DNA from 2 places in the Massilia hydrophila genome. Region 1 is predicted to be linked to the other one. Evidence: riboswitches for the same ligand, from Rfam matches in the RefSeq annotation. Region 1 holds a riboswitch; the other holds the start of a gene.

Evidence for each region. Region 1 has a riboswitch for thiamine pyrophosphate ahead of thiC (phosphomethylpyrimidine synthase ThiC). Riboswitches for the same ligand answer to the same signal wherever they lie in the genome.
Region 2: linked by a shared signal. The riboswitch ahead of LE190_RS03950 (TonB-dependent siderophore receptor) and the one ahead of thiC (phosphomethylpyrimidine synthase ThiC) in region 1 are both predicted to bind thiamine pyrophosphate.

Annotation. Positions count from the first base shown of each region.
Region 1 covers NZ_JAHYBX010000005.1:47,492-55,188, forward strand. Annotated here, with positions in the region: gene LE190_RS13570 (valine--tRNA ligase) at 1-2,480, opposite strand, end outside; TPP riboswitch at 2,654-2,758, shown strand; gene thiC (phosphomethylpyrimidine synthase ThiC) at 2,822-4,726, shown strand; gene thiS (sulfur carrier protein ThiS) at 4,726-4,929, shown strand; gene LE190_RS13585 (thiazole synthase) at 4,951-5,745, shown strand; gene thiD (bifunctional hydroxymethylpyrimidine kinase/phosphomethylpyrimidine kinase) at 5,745-6,491, shown strand; gene thiE (thiamine phosphate synthase) at 6,539-7,147, shown strand; one part of gene LE190_RS13600 (IS5 family transposase) at 7,207-7,576, shown strand; one part of gene LE190_RS13600 (IS5 family transposase) at 7,576-7,697, shown strand, end outside.
Region 2 covers NZ_JAHYBX010000001.1:863,750-871,446, forward strand. Annotated here, with positions in the region: gene LE190_RS03935 (efflux RND transporter periplasmic adaptor subunit) at 1-691, opposite strand, end outside; gene pnuC (nicotinamide riboside transporter PnuC) at 930-1,523, shown strand; gene LE190_RS03945 (AAA family ATPase) at 1,520-2,056, shown strand; gene LE190_RS03950 (TonB-dependent siderophore receptor) at 2,074-4,203, opposite strand; TPP riboswitch at 4,295-4,403, opposite strand; gene LE190_RS03955 (DUF535 family protein) at 4,510-5,487, opposite strand; gene LE190_RS03960 (glutathione S-transferase) at 5,824-6,531, shown strand; gene LE190_RS03965 (SdpI family protein) at 6,604-7,254, opposite strand; gene LE190_RS03970 (autorepressor SdpR family transcription factor) at 7,251-7,538, opposite strand.

The DNA.
Region 1 (7,697 bases):
CGGTCCGCCTCGTTGCCCGGCTCCACGATCAATGGCACGCGCACCGACGGCGACAGCGACATCTCGCCGCGCAGGTTGCGGGTGGCGTCCACCAGGGCCTTGAGCTGCTCCATCCAGGCTTCCGCTTCCTCGCTCACGAGCGAGGTGTCGGCCAGCGGGTAGGGCTGGACCATGATCGAGTCGCCGTCCTTGCCCGACCCTTTGCCGGCCAGCGGCGCGATCGCCTGCCACAGCGATTCGGTCACGAACGGAATGATCGGGTGCGCCAGGCGCAGCACCACTTCCAGCACGCGCAGCAGGGTGTGGCGGGTGGCGCGCTGCTGCGCCTCCGTGCCCTGCTGCACCGAGACCTTGGCCAGTTCCAGGTACCAGTCGCAGTACTCGTACCAGACGAAGTTGTAGATGGCACTTGCGATGTTGTCGAAGCGGTAGTCGGCAAAGCCCTTGGCGATGTCGAGTTCTACGCGGTTCATCAGGGAGACGATCCAGCGGTCGGCCGGCGACAAATCCTCAAAAGTGGGCTGGTCGGATGGCCGCACCCCGCAGTCCTTGCCTTCGGTGTTCATCATCACGAAGCGGGTCGCGTTCCACAGCTTGTTGCAGAAGTTGCGGTAGCCTTCGCAGCGGCCCAGGTCGAAGTTGATGTTGCGGCCCAGCGAAGCGTAGCTCGCCATCGTGAAGCGCACGGCATCGGTGCCGAAGGCCGGGATCCCTTCCGGGAATTCCTTGCGCGTGGCTTTCGCGATCTTCTCCGCGGCGCGCGGGTCCATCAGGCCGGTGGTGCGCTTGGCCACCAGCGACTCGACGTCGATGCCGTCGATCAGGTCGATCGGATCGAGCGTATTGCCCTTCGACTTCGACATCTTCTGGCCTTGGCTATCGCGCACCAGGCCGTGCACGTACACGGTCTCGAACGGCACCTTGCCGGTGAAGTGGGTCGTCATCATCACCATGCGGGCGACCCAGAAGAAGATGATGTCGAAGCCGGTCACCAGCACCGAGGACGGCAGGAAGTGCTGCATGTCCTTCGTCTGCTCCGGCCAGCCCATGGTCGAGAAGGGCACCAGGGCCGAGGAGAACCAGGTATCGAGCACGTCGTCGTCGCGGCGCAGCGCGCCCGTGATGCCGGCGGCCCTGGCCTTTTCCTGTGCTTCTTCTTCCGTGCGCGCGACCACGATCTGGCCGTCGTCCGCGTACCAGGCCGGGATGCGGTGGCCCCACCACAGCTGGCGCGAGATGCACCAGTCCTGGATGTTGCCCAGCCACTGGTTGTAGGTGGTGGTCCAGTTCTCCGGCACGAACTTGATCTCGCCGTTCGCGACCTTTTCCAGCGCGACGTCGGTGATCGACTTGCCCGGGTTGAACGTGCCTTCCGGCGCTGGTTTACTCATGGCGACGAACCACTGGTCGGTGAGCATCGGCTCGATCACGACGTTGGTGCGGTCGCCGCGCGGCACCATCAGCTTGTGCGGCTTGACCTCGGCAAGGAGGCCTTGCGCGTCGAGGTCGGCGACGATCTGCTTGCGCGCGGCGAAGCGGTCCAGGCCCTGGTATTGCAGCGGGCCGTTCTCGTTGATCTTCGCATCGAGCGTGAAGATGCTGATCGGCGCAAGGCCGGCGCGCTGGCCGACCGCGTAGTCGTTGAAGTCGTGGGCCGGGGTGATCTTCACGCAGCCGGTGCCGAATTCCTTGTCCACGTAGCTGTCGGCGATGACGGGGATCTGGCGCCCGGTCAGCGGCAGGCTCAGGAGCTTGCCGTGCAGGTGAGAATAACGCTCGTCGGTCGGATCGACCGCCACTGCGACGTCGCCCAGCATGGTTTCCGGGCGGGTGGTGGCCACGGTCAGGTGGCCCGAGCCGTCGGCGAGCGGGTACTTGATGTACCACATCGAGCCATCCTCTTCCTGCGAGTCGACTTCGAGGTCCGACACGGCCGTGCCCAGCACCGGGTCCCAGTTGACCAGGCGCTTGCCGCGGTAGATCAGGCCCTGTTCGTACAGGCGCACGAAGACTTCCGCCACCACTTTCGAGCGCGTCTCGTCCATCGTGAAGTATTCACGGGTCCAGTCGGGCGAGGTGCCCATGCGGCGCATCTGGCCGGTGATGGTATTGCCCGATTTTTCCTTCCATTCCCAGACCTTCTCGACGAAGGCTTCGCGGCCCAGGTCGTGGCGCGAGATCTTTTGCGCGTCGAGCTGGCGCTCCACCACGATCTGGGTGGCGATGCCGGCGTGGTCGGTGCCCGGGACCCAGGCGGTGTTGTAGCCGCGCATGCGGTAGTAGCGGGTCAGGCCGTCCATGACGGTCTGGTTGAAGGCATGGCCCATGTGCAGGGTGCCCGTCACGTTCGGCGGCGGCAGCTGGATGCTGAACGACGGCTTGCCGTCCTCCATGGTGGCGGTGAAGTAACCGCGCTTTTCCCACTCGGCGCGCCAGTATTGTTCAATGTCTGCGGGCTCGAAAGACTTGGCTAGTTCCATGATGTGGTGGCGTCGTAAAAGGATGCGAAACGATCATTATAGAGGAGGCCGGGGCGGATGCGGTCGCCGTGCTGGCCGCCTTGCGCGAGCACCCATGTGCTGGCGTTATGACAGCATGATGTTGACACATGCGCGACCGGCTCGGCTATAATCCGCTCCGTTGCCGAACAGGCAGCACACGCTAGGGGTCCTGCGGGCGCGATGCGCTACGCGGGTGAGAAATACCCTCTGAACCTGATCTGGATAATGCCAGCGAAGGGAAGCATCAAACGATGGCGGCCGTCCGTCCGCGCCTGCCACCATCCACGCCTCCTTTGCTGGCTCCGACACCAAGGAGCCACATGAACGCAGCACACGACGCGCCGCCGCGCACCTCCCTGCCTTTCGACGCCGCCACCGCAGGCGCCGACAGCGCGGCGCTCGCGCCTTTCCCCAACTCGCGCAAGGTGTATATCGAAGGCAGCCGGCCCGACATCCGCGTGCCGATGCGCGAGATCTGGCAGTCGCCCACCCCAGGCAGCTTCGGCGGCGAAGCCAATCCGCCGCTGTTCGTGTACGACACCTCGGGACCCTACACCGACCCGATGGCGGCGATCGACCTGCGGCGCGGCCTGCCCACGCCGCGCCTGCCGTGGATCGTGGAACGCGGCGATACCGAGGCCTTGCCGGGGCCGAGCTCCGCCTATGGCCGGGCGCGCCTGGACGACCCGGCGCTGGCGGCGCTGCGCTTCGCGTTGCAGCGCCCGCCGCGCCGCGCCCGGCCGGGCCGCAACGTGACCCAGATGCACTATGCGCGCCAGGGGATCGTCACGCCCGAGATGGAATTCGTCGCCCTGCGTGAGAACCTGCGCCGCAAGGAATACCTGGCTTCACTAGCGGAGTCGGGCCCGGTGGGCGCGCGCATGGCGGCACTGCTCGGGCGCCAGCATCCGGGCCAGTCGTTCGGCGCCAGCATCCCGCCCGAAGTCACGCCGGAATTCGTGCGCCAGGAAGTGGCGCGCGGGCGCGCCATCATCCCGGCCAACATCAACCACCCGGAAGTCGAGCCGATGATCATCGGCCGCAACTTCCTGGTGAAGGTCAACGCCAACATCGGCAATTCCGCCGTGAGTTCCTCGATCGGCGAGGAAGTGGACAAGATGACCTGGGCGATCCGCTGGGGCGCCGACAACGTGATGGACCTCTCGACCGGCAAGCATATCCACGAGACGCGCGAATGGATCATCCGGAATTCCCCGGTGCCGATCGGCACCGTGCCGATCTACCAGGCGCTGGAAAAGGTCGGCGGCAAGGCCGAGGAGCTGAGCTGGGAAATCTACCGCGACACCCTGATCGAACAGGCGGAGCAGGGCGTCGATTACTTCACCATCCACGCCGGCGTGCGCCTGGCGTTCGTGCCGATGACGGCCAGGCGCCTGACGGGCATCGTGTCGCGCGGCGGCGCGATCATGGCCAAGTGGTGCCTGGCGCATCATCGTGAATCCTTCCTGTATACGCACTTCGAGGAGATCTGCGACATCATGAAGGCCTACGACGTGTCCTTCAGCCTGGGCGACGGCCTGCGTCCCGGTGCGATCTACGACGCCAACGACGAAGCCCAGCTGGCCGAGCTCAAGACCCTGGGCGAACTCACGCAGCGCGCGTGGAAGCACGACGTGCAGACCATGATCGAAGGGCCCGGCCACGTGCCGCTGCACCTGATTCGGGAGAACATGGACCTGCAGCTGGAACAGTGCAGCGAAGCGCCGTTCTACACCCTGGGCCCGCTCACCACCGACATCGCGCCCGGCTACGACCACATCACCTCCGGCATCGGCGCCGCCACCATCGGCTGGTACGGCACCGCCATGCTGTGCTACGTGACCCCCAAGGAGCACCTGGGCCTGCCCGACAGGGACGACGTCCGGGACGGCATCATCACCTACAAGATCGCGGCCCACGCGGCCGACCTGGCCAAGGGTCATCCGGGCGCGCAGATGCGCGACAACGCGCTGTCGAAGGCGCGTTTCGAGTTCCGCTGGGCGGACCAGTTCAACCTCGGGCTCGACCCGGACAAGGCGCGCCTGTTCCACGACGCCACCCTGCCCAAGGAGTCGGCCAAGGTGGCGCATTTCTGTTCGATGTGCGGGCCGCAATTCTGCTCGATGAAGATCACGCAGGAGGTGCGCGCCTACGCGGAACAGGGCATGCAGGAGAAGGCGCTCGAGTTCGTGCGCGGCGGCGCGACACTGTATCGGGAGCTGTGATGCTTGAAATCGAACTGAACGGCGCCGCGTACCGCGTGGCGCCGGGGAGCTCGCTGCTCGAACTGGCCGCCGGACTGGGCCTGGCGCAGCAGGCGGTGGCGGTGGCGGTCAACTGCGAGGTGGTGCCGCGCGCCGAATGGCCGCGACGGCAGTTGCAGGCCCACGACCGGGTGGACGTGGTGCGCGCCATCGGTGGCGGTTGAACGGATTGCATGGGAGACGACATGGACGTAGTAGCAAACGAGGATTTCCTCATCATCGCCGGCCGCCGGTACGCTTCGCGCCTGCTGGTCGGCAGCGGCAAGTACCGCGACCTGGCGCAGACCCGCGAAGCGACGCTCGCGGCCGGCGCCGAGATCGTGACGGTGGCGATCCGCCGCGTGAACATCGGCCAGGACCCGCATGCCCCCAGCCTGCTCGACGTGCTGCCCCCGGGCGAATTCACGATCCTGCCCAACACGGCCGGCTGCTACACGGCCCGCGACGCGGTGTACACGCTGCAGATGGCGCGCGAGCTGCTGGACGGACGCAAGCTGGTCAAGCTGGAAGTGCTGGGCGACGAGCGTACCCTGTTCCCGCACATGCCGGAAACCATCCGGGCCGCCGAGATCCTGGTGCGCGACGGCTTCGACGTGATGGTCTACTGCAGCGACGACCCGGTGCAGGCTAGACTCCTGCAGGAGATCGGCTGCGCCGCCGTGATGCCGCTGGCTTCGCTGATCGGCTCCGGCATGGGCATCCTCAACCCCTGGAACCTGAGGCTCATCGTCGAGCAGGCCACGGTGCCGGTATTGGTCGATGCCGGCGTCGGCACCGCCTCGGATGCGGCCATCGCGATGGAGCTCGGCTGCGACGGCGTCCTGATGAACACGGCGATCGCCGCCGCGCGCGATCCGGTGCGCATGGCGCGCGCGATGCGCCAGGCCGTCAGCGCCGGGCGCGACGCGTTCCTGGCCGGACGCATGCCGCGCCGCTTCGCCGCTTCTCCCTCGTCGCCGGCCGAAGGCGTGCTTGCCTGATGGTGCCCACCGTTCTCGTGTTCGCCGGGCTCGACCCGGGCGGCGGGGCGGGCCTGGCGGCCGACATCGCCGCCATCGGCGCGCTGGGGGGCCATGCGCTGCCGGTCGCCACCGCGCTCACGGTGCAGGACAACAACCGTGTGCACGAAGTGCATCCGGTCGATAGCGGCCTGGTGCTGCGCCAGGCCGATGCCCTGATCGACTCCTGCAGCATCGACGCGGTCAAGATCGGCATCCCGGGCAGCCGCGCCAACGCCGCCGCCATCGCCCGCCTGCTGCGCCAGCTGCGCGCGGCCGACCCGCTGCTGCCGGTGGTGCTCGACCCGGTGCTGGCGAGCGGCCTGGGCGACGCGCTGGGCCGGGGCAGCGCGATCTCCGCGCTGGCCGGGCTGCTGCCGCTGGCGACCGTGCTGGTGCCCAACCTGCCGGAAGCGCAGGCGCTGGGCGCCGTGCCCTGCGAGCACGTGCTGGTCACCGGCGGCCACGCGCAGGACGGGGAGCTGGTGGTCAACCGCTGGCTGCACGACGGCGTGGAGCGGCGCAGCTGGCGCCTGCCACGCCTGCCGCACACCTACCACGGCAGCGGCTGCACGCTGGCGGCGGCGATCGCCGCGCGCCTGGCCCTGGGCGATGCCGTCGAAGACGCGCTCGAGCGCGCCCAGGACTACTGCCACCAGACCCTGGCCCACGCGTTCTGGATCGCGCCGGGGCAGCGCATCCCGCGCCGCATCCTGCACCCGCATTGAACCGCCCGACAAGGACAAGCATGCACCTCCACCCGAACCGGCCCGCGCTGCGCGGACTCTACCTGGTGACCCCGGACTGGGACGACACCACACGCCTGCTGGCGGTGACCGGGGCCGCACTGGCAGCCGGTGCCGCCCTGGTCCAGTACCGCCACAAGACCGCCAGCCCGGCGCTGCGCCTGGAGCAGGGCGGGGCGCTGCTGGCGCTGTGTCGCGCGCACGGGCGGCCACTCATCATCAACGACCACGTCGGCCTGTGCCGCGAACTCGGCGCCGACGGCGTGCACCTGGGCGGCGCAGACGCCGCGCTGGCCGAGGCGCGCGCGGTGCTCGGGCCGGACAGCATCGTCGGCGCTTCCTGCTACGGCGAACTGCCGCGGGCCGAAGCGGCCTGCCGCGACGGCGCCAGCTACGTCGCCTTCGGCGGCTTCCATCCGTCGCCGGTCAAGCAGTACAGCTTCGTCACCCCGCCCGCACTGGTGGATGCTTGGGGCGCGCGCGCATCCCTGCCGCAGGCCGTCATCGGCGGGATGACACCGGCGCGGGCTGCGCCGCTGGTGCGGCGTGGGGCGGCGATGGTGGCCGCGATCACGGCCGTGTACGCGGCGCCGGACCCGGGGGCCGCCGTACGCGCCTTTCGGGCGCTGTTCGACTAGGGTCTGTCTGACTGAGCGAAGGCGAAGAATGAGAGAATTAGATCGGGAGGGCTATGAAGATGAGCCGAACTGATCTAACCGAGAAGCAATGGCGGCGGTTGGAATCCCATCTGCCGCCAAATCCGCATCACGGTCATGCTTATGTCGAGCACCGACATGTGATCAATGGAATCCTGTGGCGTTTAAGGACTGGGGCGCCTTGGCGCGACATTCCAGCGCGCTACGGGCCTTGGCAGACCTGTTATGACCGGTTTGTCCGCTGGTCGCGCGACGGTACCTGGAAGCGCTTGCTCACAGTCATGCAAGCGGCAGCCGATGAAGCTGGCCTGATCGATTGGGATGGCGCTGCGCTCGATGCTACACACATCAAAGCTCACCGTAGCGCCGCCGGGGCCCGCAAGAAATTGCCTGCGGCGGAAAAAAGGGGCTCATAACTGACGAGTGGCTCGGCCGATCGCGCGGCGGCATCACCAGCAAGATTCACCTGTGTGTTGATGGGCACGGTCTGCCCTTGTCGATTGTCGTCACTGCTGGACAATGCAGCGATGCG
Region 2 (7,697 bases), on a different contig from region 1:
GCTCGAGCAGGCTTTCCTGGCGCACGATCTGCTTCTGCAGGATCGCCTGTTGCAGCTTCGCGGCGGCGATGCTGCCGGCGGTGGCGCGCCGTGTGTCCTCGATCAGCGCGCGCTGCTGGCGCAGCTGCACTTCGTTGCGCTGCACGTTCAGCTCCGAGGTCAGGAGATCCTGCCCGGACACCAGGCCACTCTCGCGCAGCTTGCGGTTGCGCTCGCGCAGCGCGCGGCTGGCCTGCAGGTCGATCTCCAGCAGTTCGATGGCCGACGCTGTCTGCTTGAGTTTCTGTTCCATCTCGATTCCCAAGGTGGCGACCTTGTTTTCCTGCTGCGCCAGCTGCTCCTTCAGCGATTCGAGCGCCAGGCGGATTTCGCGGTCGTCCAGCTCCAGCAGCAGCTCACCCTGTTTCACCTGCTGGCCCGGCTTGGCCAGCACGCGGGCGACGCGGCTCATGCCCGGGCTGGACACGACTTCCTCGTGCACGGGAATCACGACGCCCGCGGCGTTGATGGTGTTGTCCACCGTGCCGCGCCTGACCTCGGCGACGACGATGTCGGCGGCGTCGACGCCGGGGCGCACGGCGCGGTTGATGCCCCAGGCGGCGCCCAGGAAGCCTGCGCACAGCAGGATGCCGCTGCCGAGGCGCAGGAGCCGGCGGTGCCGCAGAATGTCGATGCCAATGGCTTGGTCCATGGGATGCTGGCTTTACTGAGTCGAGATGTGTCCTTCCATTGCAAGCATCGTGCCAGCCGGGCTTTCCTGGGGGGCAGGGATGCCGGACGGCGCCGCGCTGCCCGTGCGCGGGCACTGGTGTCCGGATCCGGGCAGTTCGGGAAGGACAGACGGGGAGGGCAAACCCGCGCAGCTTGCGGATTCGCGCGCCACCTCCCATAATCGCCTGTTGACCTGACATCCTCCCTTCCTGCCGCGCATGAACGAACCGCTTGCCGTCCTCGGTTTCAGCACCACCCCGCTGGAACTCGTCTCTTTCCTGCTGGCGGCGATCACCGTGCTGCTCAACATCCGCCAGAAGCACTGGGCCTGGCTGTTCTCGATCGTCTCCTCGGCCACGTATGCCGGGGTATTCTTCGAAGCCAGGCTGTATGGCGACATGGGCCTGCAGTTCGTGTTCATCGCGGCCTCGGTGTGGGGCTGGTACCAGTGGCTGCACGGCGCCGGCGAGCAGCCGCTGGTGGTGACGCGCTTCAAGCGCGGCGGCTGGGGCTGGGCCATCGCCGGCTGGGCGATCGGTTTCGTGCTGCTGTCCCAATTCCTCGACCACCTCACCGACACCGACGTGCCGCACGCGGACGGCTTCCTGACCGCGGGCAGCCTGCTCGGCCAGCTCCTGCTGGGCCGCAAGAAGGTCGAGAACTGGTTGGTCTGGATCGTGGTGGACGTGCTCTATGTCGGCCTGTACGTGTACAAGGACCTCTACCTGACCGCCATCCTGTACGCCGTGTTCGTGGTGCTGGCCTGGACCGGCTGGCGCGCCTGGTCGAACATCGCGCGGAGGGATGCGTGAGCGCAGCTGTCGTGGAGGGGCCGGTGCGGCGGGTGGCGGTGCTGGGCGCGGAATCGTCCGGCAAGTCGACCCTGTGCGAGGCGCTGGCGCGGCATTTCGGCACCGTGTGGGTGCCGGAATACCTGCGCGAGTTCGTCGATACCCATGGACGCGTGCCCTTCGAAAGCGACCAGTATCCGATCGCGCTGGCCCAGCGTGCGCGCGAGGAAGAAGCGGCGGCGCAGGCCAGGCGCTTCCTGTTCTGCGATACGACGCCGCTGATGACGGCGCTGTACAGCCGCCAGTACTGGGGGCGGGTCGATCCGCAGCTGGCCGAGCTGGACCGCCGGCACGACTATGCCTGGACCCTGGTCACGGCGCCGGACGGCCCGTGGGAGCCAGATGGCCTGCAGCGCGAATCGGAGGCCGTGCGCCAGCAGGTGCACGCGATGCTGGTCGAGACGCTCGCGCGCAGGCAGATCGCGTACGTGCTGCTGGAAGGTGGCCTGGAACAGCGCCTGCGGCGGGTGGAGGCGCTGCTGGCATCGGCGTGATGCCGACGCCAGCCAGTTCAGAAGTCGAACTGGGCCGACACCCGGAAGGTGCGCGGCGCACCCGGCAGCAGGTAGCCGCCCAGCGACTGGGACACGTCGCGCCAGTAGAACCTGTCGAACAGGTTGTCCACACGCGCGCGCAGCACCGTGTTGACATTGCCGACCCGCAGCGCGTAGGACCCGCCCAGCGCGGCCACGTGGTAGGCCGGGACGATGGCGCGGTTCTCCGGATCGAAGGCCTTGCTGCCCGCGTACTGCCAGGTCGCGTCCAGCTTCAGGCCCGCCACGGCCGGCACCGCGTATTCGACCCAGGCGGTGGAACGCAGTTGCGGCACGTTGGTCACGCGCTTGCCTTCGACGTTGGCGTCTCCGGTGCCGGTCTGCCTGGCCTGCAGCGCCATGAGTGACAGGCTGTATTGCAGGCGGGCGTCCAGCCGGCCCTGGGCCGCGAACTCCAGTCCGCGGTGGCGCTGGCGGCCGGCGCGCACCAGGTAGTTGGCCGCGTTGACATATTCGAGGCCCTGGCGGATGTCGAACACGGCGGCGGACACCGTCATCGCCCGGTTCAGCACGCCCTTGGCGCCCAGTTCGGCCTGCTTCGCGCGGCCGGGCGGCAGCACGCTGCCTTCGTTCTCGGTGCCCATCTCGGCGATGCCGCCGTGCTGCAGGCCGTGGCTCAGCGAACCATACAGGCTCCAGTCCGGCGCCGGCTTGTAGACCAGCGCCACGCTCGGCAGCACGAAGCTGTCCTGCGCATGCACCCAGCCCTGTTCCAGGTCGTCCAGCTCGTCGCGCTTGAGCTTCACCCAGCGCAGGCCGGCGTGCAGCGTGAGCCCCTCGTCCAGGCTCAGGACGTCCTGCGCGAACAGGGCCGTCTCGCGGTCGGTGCGGCGCTCCATCACCGGGCCGGTGCGGCGATCGGGGGCGACCGGGTCCACCACGCGCGGATTCCAGATGTTGCTGTAGCCGACCCCGTCATAGACATATTCGCCGTAGCTGTCGTGGCGCTCGGAGAGCGCGGTGCCGAGGGTCAGCCGGTGGCGCACCGCGCCGGTGGCGAAGCGGCCCTGCAGCATGGCCTGCATGCCCCACGGGGTCTTGCGCTCGCCCGTGCTCTGGTAGTCGTAGACGTCGAAGTCGCCGTTCGAACAGTAGCCCGGATAGAAACCGTCGCCCTCGTAGCTGCAGCCATAGGGGAAGGCAGTGTAGTCGTCGCGCTTGAACCAGTGCTTGTTGGCGCTGACCTGCGCGTTCCAGTCCGCATTCACACGGTAGTCGAGACGCAGGCCCAGGTTGCTGCTGTCGGTTTCCACCGGCTTGGTCCAGGGCTGGTCGTTGAGCAGGGTCTTCGGCGACACGCCGGTCGGCAGCACTTCGTTGCGCAGCAGCTGGTAGCCCGGCGCCGTGACCTGGGACCGGTGCTGGTGGTCGAGGTCGAGCGCCAGCAGCGCGTCCGGCGTCACCTGCCAGTCGAAGGCGGCCGAGACGAACTGGCGTTCGCCGTCGGCGCGGCGCACGTAGGACTTCAGGTCTTCGGCGGCGGCATTGATCCGGTAGCCGAAGCGGCGGTCCGTGAAGCGTCCGCCCAGGTCGAGCGAGCCGTGCACGGTGCCGCGTTCGCTCACCTCGACCAGCGCGGAGCGCAGCGGCGCACTGGTCGGGCGCTTGGTGACGAAGTTGACCATGCCGCCCGGCGCGGCCACGCCGGCCTGCAGGCCCGCCAGGCCGCGCAGCACCTCGATGCGTTCCTTGTTCTCGAGCGGAATCTGGGTGTCGGCGGGAATCGCGATGCCGTCCTTGCGGTAGCTGCTGGCGTTGTCGAGGGCGAAGCCGCGCACCGAGAACTGCTCGGCATAGCCGACCGCGTTGTAGGCGTCACCCACCGAGGCGTCGAAGCGCGCCGCGTCGGTGACGTTGCGGATCGACAGGTCGAGCATCTGGGCGCGGTCGATCGCGGTAATCGCGGCCGGGGTGTCGAGCAGCGGGGCGTCGCCGAAGCCGCCGATGCTGGCGCGTTCGCTGCCGGGGCCGCGGCTGCCGGTGACCACCACCGAGGCCACGGGCTCGGACTGCTGCGCCCAGGCGGCGCTCGAGAAGGCCTGCATGATGGCGCAGGCGAGGAGGGATTGCTTCAGCTTGAAAGTCATGGTTTGCTCGTTTTCGCGCGCCACGTCGGACAGGGCGCGCTGCTTTTGATAAAAAAGCCGGAGCCAACGTGGGGGAAGGGCAAACAAGGATGGGAACTGCGTTGCGCTTTCCTTCGCTGGCATTATCCAGATCAGGTACGAAGGGTATCTCTCACCCGGCGGCGCGCTGTTCGCGCGCGCCAGGACCCCTAGCGAGGCGCGAGTGTACCACGGTCCCGGGCGTGTGTGGTGAAGGTGGCAAGGGCCGATGCCGAAAGCAGGGACCCGCGGCAGGTGCCGAAGGCCGGGACTCGCGGCAGGAGCCGCTCAGGCCTGTGCGGTGGCCGGCGCGGCCTGCGCCTCGGTGCGCGGGCGCGTGGCCGGCGCCAGGTGGCGCAGCAGCGTGCCGCGGGCGGCGTCGCCGATGGCGCGCCAGCATTCGCGGCGCTGGGCGGCGCGCTTGCGGTGCTTGGACGGCATGTCGGCCAGCGGCTTGAGGTAGAAGGGCAGGTGGACCAGGTAGGCGCGCCCTGGCTGCTCGATCCCGCCCAGGATGCGCCAGAAACCGTCGTAGGCGTTGTCGGCCTGCTGCGGGGCGCGTGCATCGCCGCTGACCCGCTCGGCGCACTTGATGGCCGCCACCTGGTCGATGCCCAGCGCCTGGGCCAGGCCCTGCATGGCGGCGAAGCAGAAGAAGCTGGGCGAATTGTTGGGGAAGGCCTGCTCGAAGGCGGCGAAGGCGGCACCCGCATCGTGCCAGCGCCCTTCGTTGCGCGTGATGAAGGGTACGGTGGGCAGGGCGGCGCCGGCCAGTGCGCCGTCGACCCAGCTGTAGCACAGGCGGTGCAGCGGCCTGCCGTCGGCCAGCAGCGAAATCGCCAGCCCGCCTTCGCCTTCGGCCAGCGCGCGCCGCGCCGCCTGCAGGCGCAGGCTGAACACGTGCTGACCGTCGTCCAGCGCCGCTTCGTGCTGCCACAGCGTGAGGCCGCTGCCGCCATGCACGGCCTGGTGGTAGGCGCCGCCAAAGCTGGCGTCCTCGAAGCGGTAATGCGACAGCACGCACTGTACGCGCTCGCGCACGCTCAGGCCGCGCGCCAGGTAGCTGCGCTGGCTCAGGTGGCGGAACAGGTCCGCGCCCGGGGCGCCGGCCACGTGGCGGCGCACCAGGTCGAGGCGGCACAGGGCCTGGTGTTCGCGCCAGTAGCGCAGTACGCGCAGGCTGCGCACGACGCCCAGCACCCAGGCGGCGGGCGAATGCTGGCGGCGCCGTGCGCGCCAGGAGGAGGACAGGTGGGCCAGTATCATGCGTTGCTCCCAGTCGGCGTAAAGTTGCGCGGCGCCGCCTCGGCGCCACTGTCTTTATCTTCGGGCCCGCCCTCAAGGCGGGCAGGGCGCGGCTAGCCGCCGCCTGCCGGGCAGGGGGGAGTGCGCATGGCGCAGGGGAATTGCGGCAAAGCGGGGAGCTGCATGGAAGCGCTGGTCGCGAGGGCATTCATGTTGTCTTTCTCATTCTTGGCGTGGCGTCGCTCGTGCGACTTGTCGTTTTCGCCTGACATGCAGACAAGGTTACCATGTTTGGCGCGCCATGCTTCCGGATCCTCCCCGATAATTGCCGCACACCGAAACACAGCGGAGGCGGAGATGGCGTATGAACTGTTCTACTGGCCGGGCATCCAGGGCCGTGGCGAATTCGTGAGGCTGGCGCTGGAGGAAGCGGGGGCCGACTACGTCGACGTGGCGCGCCGGGAAGGGGGCATGGAACTCATGCTGGCGGCGCTCGAGAATGGCACCCATCCGGCCTTCGCGCCGCCCTTCCTGCGCGCCGGCGAAGCGACCATCGGACAGGTCGCCAACATCCTGCTCTACCTCGGCGAGCGCCATGGCCTGGCGCCGCGCTCCGATCCGGGCCGGCTGTGGGTGCACCAGCTGCAGCTGACCATCGCCGACCTGGTGGCCGAGATCCACGACACCCACCACCCGATCTCCACCTCGCTCTACTACGAAGACCAGAAGCCGGAAGCGCAGCGCCGCGCCGCCGACCTGGTCGAGACGCGCCTGCCCAAATTCTTCGGCTATTTCTCGCGCCTGCTCACCAATCCCGAGCCGCGCGACTGGCTGGCGGGCGACAAGCCGAGCTATGCCGACCTGTCGCTGTTCCAGGTGGTGGACGGCTTGCGCTATGCCTTCCCGAACGCCATGAAGCGCCTCGAAGGCGAGTACCCGGCGCTGGCGGCACTGCACGCGCGGGTGGCGGCAAGGCCGAACATCGCGGCCTACCTGGCTTCGCCGCGGCGCATCCCGTACAACCAGAACGGCATCTTCCGCCACTATCCGGAACTGGACGAATAGTTCGTTCTCCCTGTGGGCGGTGTTCCATCGACAGGCCACCGTGCATGCCCACGCTAGCGCACCCAGCCTGCGCTACGCCTCCAGGGTCCCGGCGCGCTCGAGTCGCTTGTAGTAGACCAGCGAGAAGGCCACCGGCACCAGCGCCGCGCCGACCAGCAGCGCCACCGCCGCCGGCGAGGGCAGGCCGGCCAGCACCACAGCCAGGCTCAGCAGGCCGCCGACGACCATGGTCTTGCCGGCCAGGCGGTGGGTGGCATACCAGACCCGTTCGTTGGCGAGGGTCCAGGGTGTGCGTACCCCGAGCCAGAAGTTGCGGCGCAGCTTGCCCATCACATTGCCGGTCAGGACGAAGAACAGGCCGAGGCCGCCGACGATGGCGCGGTCCACCGCGAAGCCGGGTTCGCGCGCGGCCCACAGGTGCACGCACTGCAGGTAGGCCAGCAGGCAGACCACGGCCATGCCGCTGAACCACCAGGTGTCTTCGAAGGACTCCACCGCGAAGCGGCGCGGCGACAGCTTCGGCAGCGCCAGCCACAGCGCCGCCAGGCCGAGCACGAACGCGGAAGGCAGCAGCACCAGATGGCGTTCGCCCCAGCGATCCACCTGGCCGGAGCCGTTCCAGTGAATCGGGATGCGTGCCGGCAGCTCCGCATAGAACACGGCCACCATGCCCAGGCCCAGCAGCAGGGCCGCCAGGCAAACCACGATAAAACGTCGTTTCATTGTTTGTCTCCCCTGGCGCCGCGCGCCATGTCCATCGACCAGGCCAGCACGTCTTCGAGCACCGTGGTGTCGAGCGCATACCAGATGGTCTGTCCCTCGCGCCGGCTGGTGATCAGGCCGGCCGCCTTGAGCACTGCAAAATGGTGCGACATGGTCGGCTTGGTCATGTCGAACCGCGCCGCCACGTCGCCCGCGCTCATCTCCTCGTGCCGCAGCAGGCGCAGGATCTCGCGCCGCGTCGGATCGGCGATCGCCTTGAACACCTCGTTCAGCGGCACTCCCATGTTTGATCGCTTTCTAATTAGATGAATATCGAAATACTAGCAGCGCCCCTGCGCCGCGTCAAGCTTTCCAGGGGCAGCCCGGCTGCCCCTGGGGCACGCGGAGCTGCGCCTGCAGCCGGAGCGGTGCCGGATTATGATGATGGTCCCGCAAACCAGACC